2 regions of the Paenibacillus azoreducens genome follow, and region 2 is predicted to be linked to the other one. Evidence: riboswitches for the same ligand, from Rfam matches in the RefSeq annotation. Region 2 holds a riboswitch; the other holds the start of a gene.
What was found. Region 2 has a riboswitch for thiamine pyrophosphate ahead of L6442_RS02455 (ABC transporter substrate-binding protein). Riboswitches for the same ligand answer to the same signal wherever they lie in the genome.

Region 1: linked by a shared signal. The riboswitch ahead of thiD (bifunctional hydroxymethylpyrimidine kinase/phosphomethylpyrimidine kinase) and the one ahead of L6442_RS02455 (ABC transporter substrate-binding protein) in region 2 are both predicted to bind thiamine pyrophosphate.

What each region holds. Positions count from the first base shown of each region.
Region 1 covers NZ_AP025343.1:3,865,408-3,868,824, reverse strand. The annotation lists gene L6442_RS17005 (ArsR/SmtB family transcription factor) at 1-333, opposite strand, end outside; gene L6442_RS17000 (DinB family protein) at 733-1,239, shown strand; TPP riboswitch at 1,371-1,469, shown strand; TPP riboswitch at 1,559-1,658, shown strand; gene thiD (bifunctional hydroxymethylpyrimidine kinase/phosphomethylpyrimidine kinase) at 1,934-2,755, shown strand; gene L6442_RS16990 (LysE family translocator) at 2,862-3,417, shown strand, end outside.
Region 2 covers NZ_AP025343.1:579,877-583,293, forward strand. The annotation lists gene L6442_RS02450 (thiamine-binding protein) at 1-182, opposite strand, end outside; gene L6442_RS02455 (ABC transporter substrate-binding protein) at 245-1,282, opposite strand; TPP riboswitch at 1,441-1,552, opposite strand; gene L6442_RS02460 (GerAB/ArcD/ProY family transporter) at 1,923-3,014, shown strand; gene L6442_RS02465 (spore germination protein) at 3,011-3,417, shown strand, end outside.

The sequences.
Region 1 (3,417 bases), 3.3 Mb from region 2:
CGTTCCCAAATCGGTCGAAATCGTATCCACCCAAGGGGCTAATCTTTCATAGAGCTCACCTGCGGAAACTCCTTCAAACCATTTTAAAAAGGCATCCACCGTTTCTTTTTCGCTGCACTGCGAAATTAATAACACAATGCGGTGTAAAACTTCCCATCTTTCGTCTTCCAACTTGCAGATTAAATGGGGCGGTAAATTTCCTTTGGTTTCTTTGACCCATTGGTCTTTTAAGTCGATTGTTTTCAGCTTGCGGTTGTAAATGAATGTATACAAGCTCACAATTAACTCATATGCCGGATATTGTTCTATGGATATAGAATAATTATTTGTCATTCGATCACCATCTAACGTTATTTTGTTATGGATTATACAACAAGTTGATTTTGAATGAAAGGCCCTGGCGAGAATTTCTAGTTATTTCTCTGTATGAAGGGATTTGGAGCATGGAAAAAACATTGCTAAAATAACCATCCCAGATTTATCCATTAGAGGATATTTCTCGAAGGTTGCGAATACATAAATTAATAGGTCTTGAATACATAAAAAATTAAATTTGGTGCCACTCGTACGGAGGTTATATGAAATACACGCAAAAAATAAGAAAAACGTCTATCGACGTACTTTCTAGGAAGACAGACCGCATTTAGCGGATGTTTTTCTTGCGATTATAGAATTGTTCAGCGTAGCAAGAAAATTTATAAATTCTAAAATCTTAAAAAAGGGGCGTTTTCCATGGAACTTCAAGAAATCATTCCCGAATTAAAAGAAACAAGAAACGAGTTACTAGGAATACTTAGTGGATTGAGTGAAAACGAATTGAACACGAAGAAAGACTCATCCAGCTGGAGTATAAGTCAGGTATGTCAACATCTGTCTAGAACAGAAGAGTTATATGTTGCGGCAATACGAAGAGGATTAAAGAGCAAAGAAGATTCACTTATAGAAAATAAACCATTAGATTTTCTGCTTGATCGAAGTAAAAAGTTAGAAGCTCCTGACATCGCAAAACCAACGGATGATATTTTGGAATATGAAGAAATCATTGCAAAACTCAATCATTCCAGGCAGAAGTTATTTGACATGTTAAACGCGCTCGAAGATCCATCAGCGTTAAGTCGAAGACATTCAATGCATCCAGTCTTTAAAGAGATGTTATTGATTGAATGGGTTAAATCACTTTACTTGCATGAACAAAGACATATTAAACAAATTCATGAAATTATAGATGGGTTTAAGTAAACATCGGCCTTTCCCAATCTTGAATGATACATCTAATCAATTTAGAGTTTTTGAAACCAAGGATGATGCGGAGAATTGGATTTTGAATCTTCCAGTTTGACTTTTTAAAATACGCGTGTTGTAATATATATAGTCATTTGCGGGGGGACTGTTCGCAGTTGAGAAGGTAAAACCTGACCCTTTGAACCTGTTGGTTAATACCGGCGTAGGGAAGCAAATCATTTACATACGTCTATTATATGTATTTGATTAGAGCGCTTTCAATGAACCTGGGGAAGCGCTCTTTTTTATTTCAATCAGCTAAAACTGAATATGACTATTTGTTTTGCGGGGGGACTGTTCGCAGTTGAGAAGGTTAAAACCTGACCCTTTGAACCTGTTAGTTAATACTGGCGTAGGGAAGCAAATGACACTTGGATCTATGTTGTTTTACCCTTGCCCAAAATTGGACAAGGGCTTTTTTTAAGATTATAGAATTTATAAATTTTCAGCGAAGCTGAACAATTCTATAATCGCAAGAAAAACTATCTCTAAGCGCGGTCTGTCTTCTATGAAAATACGTCGATAGACGTTTTTCTTATTTTATAGAATTTACAAGTTTTTTGGGTCTCCGCTAAGTATTTGGAATAAGTATCGAAGCATAGGCTTCACTTTGCGGGGTTATTTAATTTCAAACGGAAAAGGAGTTTTGGTCATGAAAAAAGTACTCAGTATTGCCGGTTCGGATTGCAGCGGGGGCGCCGGAATTCAAGCCGACTTAAAAACCTTTTCGGCTCATGGCGTTTTTGGAATGAGCGTCATTGTGTCGGTGGTAGCGGAAAATACGAGCAGGGTCATTGACCTTCAGGACATCAGGCCGGATATTATTGAAAAACAAATCGATGCCGTTTTTGAGGATATAGAAGTGGATGCCGTGAAAATAGGCATGCTCCCGCAGCCCGAATGCATGGAAGCTGTAGCAGAAAAGCTAAAACAATATGCTCCCGCCAACATCGTTATTGACCCGGTGATGTATGCGAAAAACGGCTGCCCGCTGATGAACCCGGATGCAATAGACACGCTAATCAAGACGGTCATACCGATAGCCGACCTGCTAACTCCTAATATCCCTGAAGCCGAAAAAATCTCCAGCATGGAAATCCGCAATGTCGAAGATATGAAAAAATCGGCGATGGCGATTCATGAAATGGGCTGTAAAAATGTCCTGGTCAAAGGCGGTCATGCTGCAGGAAGCGCGCTGGATATATTGTTCGACGGGAATGAATTTTATGCGTTTGACGCGCAGCGAATCGAAACAAAAAATACACATGGCACAGGCTGCACTTATTCATCCGCAATTGCATCCAATCTCGCGCTGGAGTTCGGATTGCAGGAAGCGGTGCGACAAGCAAAGGAGTATGTGACGATCGCGATACAGCATTCCTTATCGATTGGAAAAGGGCATGGGCCAACGCATCATTTTTATGAGCTGTACCAAAATGGATTAAAGAAGGAAACCGGGATAACTCGACAATGATTTAAAACTCAAATATTAGCGGTGTAGCATTGCAAATCTGCAATATTGTACTATACGGGTAAGAACGGAAAAGAGTAACATTCATAAGAATACAGGAGGTATTTTTATGAACATTACATCTTTTTTGATCTACTGCTTTATTGTTACATTTACGCCTGGGCCGACGAATATTGCGATCTTGTCCATAGCGCATCATGCCAGGTTCAAAGAGATATTTCGGTACATTTTGGGTGCAAGCGCGGCCTTTGGCATATTGCTGGCTGTTTCCGTTTTACTCAATAGTATGCTGGCATCCATTTTGCCGAAAATATTGGTTTTTATGCAGATTATCGGCTGCCTTTATATGCTGTACCTTGCTTATCAAGTATACAAAATGAACGTATCGGGGGAGACGTCGGGCCAAGCTGCCACCTTTATCTCAGGATTCCTGATGCAATTCGCAAATCCTAAGATTTGGCTGTTTACAATGACAGTCATTCCAAGCTATGTTATGCCTTACTATAAGTCGTCGTTTATTTTGCTGATATTTGTTATCGTGATTACCATCATTGCCTTTTTGGCATTTGGCACATGGGCATTTTTTGGTACGGTGTTTAAAAGATTTTTGAAAAAATATCAAAAGGTTACGAATATGGTCTTAGCCGGACTATTGGTTTATTCAG
Region 2 (3,417 bases):
ATGCGGCGCACAACGTCAAGCAGCTCCTCCAGTTCACCTTCCATTGTCGTTTCAAGCGGATGTACCTCATATTTTACGCCGGATTGCTGAATGACCTCGATCGCACGGTCCACATAAGGAATGGAATCCTCGTTGTTTGGAGTTTTGGGAATTACCTGAATGCTAAGCAGGGTATGTGCCATACCTGATCACTTCCTTTTCTTATAGTATGATTGCTGCTGAAACGTTTGGGATAGCGAGCGCTTTACGGCAAAAAGTCATTGGTAAAAGCCTTATCGACATCAAGCGGTTTATCGAGCAGCTTATGCTCGTACATCCAATCGGAATATCCTTTCCAAACCTGCTCTTTCTGTTCGCCCCAACGCGCTGCGTCGTCCTGGTATTTCGGGCTAAGCCATTTTTGGCTGGCGATAACGAGATCTTTGTCGAGTTCAGGTACGGCTTTGAGCAAAATATTAGCCGCATCCTCCGGATTTTTGATCGCATATTCGTAACCTTTGGAAGTGGCGCGCATAAAGGCTTTGACCAGCTCAGGGTCCTCCTGAATCTGCTTCTCATTTGTCACGATGACCGGCGTATAGTAATCCAGCTTATCCGAGAAGTCTTTGACATACATCATATCAAGCGGCTCGTTGCGAAGCTCTGCTTCAATCCCGGTCCAAGCGTAAAAGATCCAAGCGAAATCGATGTCGCGTTTTACCGCCGTAAAGTAATCGGCTTCGCCCATATTGACGAATTTGACCTTGTTTGCATCCGCCTTGTCGTTTTCCATGATCGAACTGATTACAGCCTGCTCGACAGGCGATCCCCATCCGCCATAGGTTTTGCCTTCAAAATCCTTCGGCTTTTTGATGTTACGGTCAACCGGTGCGGCAAAACCGGAGGTGTTATGCTGGATAACCGCCGCAATCGATACCAGCGGCACACCTTGCGTCCGCCCCTGGGTTACATTCTCCTGGATGCTGACGCCGAACGGAACCTTGCCCGATGCCACCATGGCATCCGACCCGCCGGCACCAGGCTGCATGATTTCGACATTCAGTCCTTCTTCTGCGTAATATCCTTTTTCTTTGGCGACATATAGCCCCGTATGATTCGTATTTGGCGTCCAATCAAGAACGACCTTTACATCCTTCAGCTTTTCGGGTTCATTTTCGCCTACAGCGGAGGATGTTTCACCAGAGGTTTTACCCGCGCCGTTTTCGGTGGCCTTGCTGCCGCAGCCTGCTACCAGAATGAGCAGCAGGGTCAGCAGAAGCAGCCCGATTTTCTTTGTTTTCATTGCTTTTCTCTCTCCTTACCAGGTTTCTCCCCTTCATTTGGCGGCAGAATCGTTGATCCGTGTCTGAGAAATGAACGATAAAATCTTCAGTAATTCTATCATTCAACAAAAAAGCGCCCCGCATTCGGGACGCTTAAGGCGCAAGATGGGCATGGCTGTAGCCATGACAAATTGTTTCCTACGCTGGCATTACCCAGATCAGGTTTAAGGGTCAGTATCTTGAAGGGATACAATCTCAGCCGGCCGATTCCAGCACCCCGGTGATTCTTATGAAGTTGATGGGTTTTCAAAGTGTATTATAGCCTTACCTTTGAAAGAATTCAATCCATTCCCGCTTCCGGACCATAAATAAAAAGTATCTGTAGCCGTTCGGCAGATGGAGATTTCAGGTTAGATCAGCTCGGCGCCAAGTTTCTTGACCCGTTCAAGTCCCGCTTCCAAATCATCAACATGAAGTGTTTCGGGAAAGACCGAAGCTATCCGTACAGGATGAAGTATAAATGTTGTAATTTATGCCATTCTAAGGAAATGGAAGGCGTCGGATTTCTTTCCGATACTCTCAGTACTTTTGCTACGCAAAAGCGCCTCTGAGAGGCGTCGGACTTCTTTCCGATACTCTTTGTGGGGTTATTTCAGGAGGATGAGGAAAATTAGAACGAATATTTCGTTTTTGCAATCGATCATGATCATGATGCTGAGTACGGGTCTTCTGAATCATGTCATCGTTATTCCTATATTGCTGGACGCCGCCAATCGTGACGCCTGGATTTCGGCCCTGCTGGCATGCGCGCTTTCGCTGGTCTGGATTATTGTACTGCATTTCGGAATTACCAAACTCAATCAGAAGCATCTGTTTCAGTATCTGGCGAAAGCTTACCATCCTGCTCTAAGCTGGATTCTCGCGTTCTTTGCGGGCATTTACCTATTTGCGATATGTTTGCTTACGACCAGGGATACCGTATATTGGATCCATCTCACCTTTTCCCCTGAGACGCCCATACTGGTCCTCGTTCTCGTTTTTCTCTTGATCTCCGCGTTAAATGCCTATTTTGGAATCCACTCCATAGCCAATACGGCAGGTGTTTTATTGCCTGTTGTCGTTGTTTTAGGTTTCTTTGTCATGCTGTCCAACACGCCTCACAAGGATTACACCTTGCTGAAGCCGATACTTGAGCATGGAATGCAGCCGGTATGGAATGGGGCCGTCTATGTAGGAGCGGGTTTTGTCGAAGTATTTATCCTCTTCTTTTTTCAGCACTATATCAAGTCGCGTTTGTCTTATCTTTCCTTTATGATCATGGTCCTTCTCTTGCTGGGTCTCACCATAGGCCCGTTAATCGGCGCGATTGTTGAGTTCGGCCCGGATGAGGCGGAAAAGCTCCGGTTTCCGGCATTTGAGGAATGGAGGCTGTTGACGATCGGCCGGTACATCGAGCATATGGATTTTTTCAGCGTCTATCAATGGTTTAGCGGCGCTTTTCTGAGAATTTCCTTGAGTATGTTCCTGATACTCGAAGTTTTCCAGGTTCAGAGCAGGAAGGGGAAATTTTGGATGCTGGGAAGTATGTTTGCGGTCATTGTAGTCCTCACAACCATTCCCTTTAGCGATTATTATTTTTTGAAATTGTTGTCTTCTTACGTGCTTCCTTATTCTTTATGGGGAGTGCTCGGTTTTTCCATCATTATCGCCGGGCTGATCGCTCTGGCTCACCGAAGGGGGAATACAGCATGACGCAAAAACATTGGGATTCATTCAAACAGTATGAGGATGCGGCTGCCAGAATGTTTGGTTCAAGTGCCGACATCATACAACAGGTTATCTCTTTGTCGGGTGCAGAGGTGCATCTGGTTTACTGCCAGGGATTATGCGATGTGAAGAAGGTGGAGCAATACATTATTCCGGAATTGAAAAATATCCCTGAAGATATCCTTCGCTCGGATGAACTGAATCTGCAGCAGAAGGTTCCGTTTCACATGGAGCCCCTGCCAATGGACAAGATGGAAGAGGCGATGAAAGAAATCGTGCTGGAAGGCGATCTTCTTCTGGCTTTTACGCCAATGAATCTTCTCTTTTTCGCGAAGGTGGCCGATCCGCCCAAACGCCAGCCGGAGGAGCCGAATACGGAAGTGTCCAC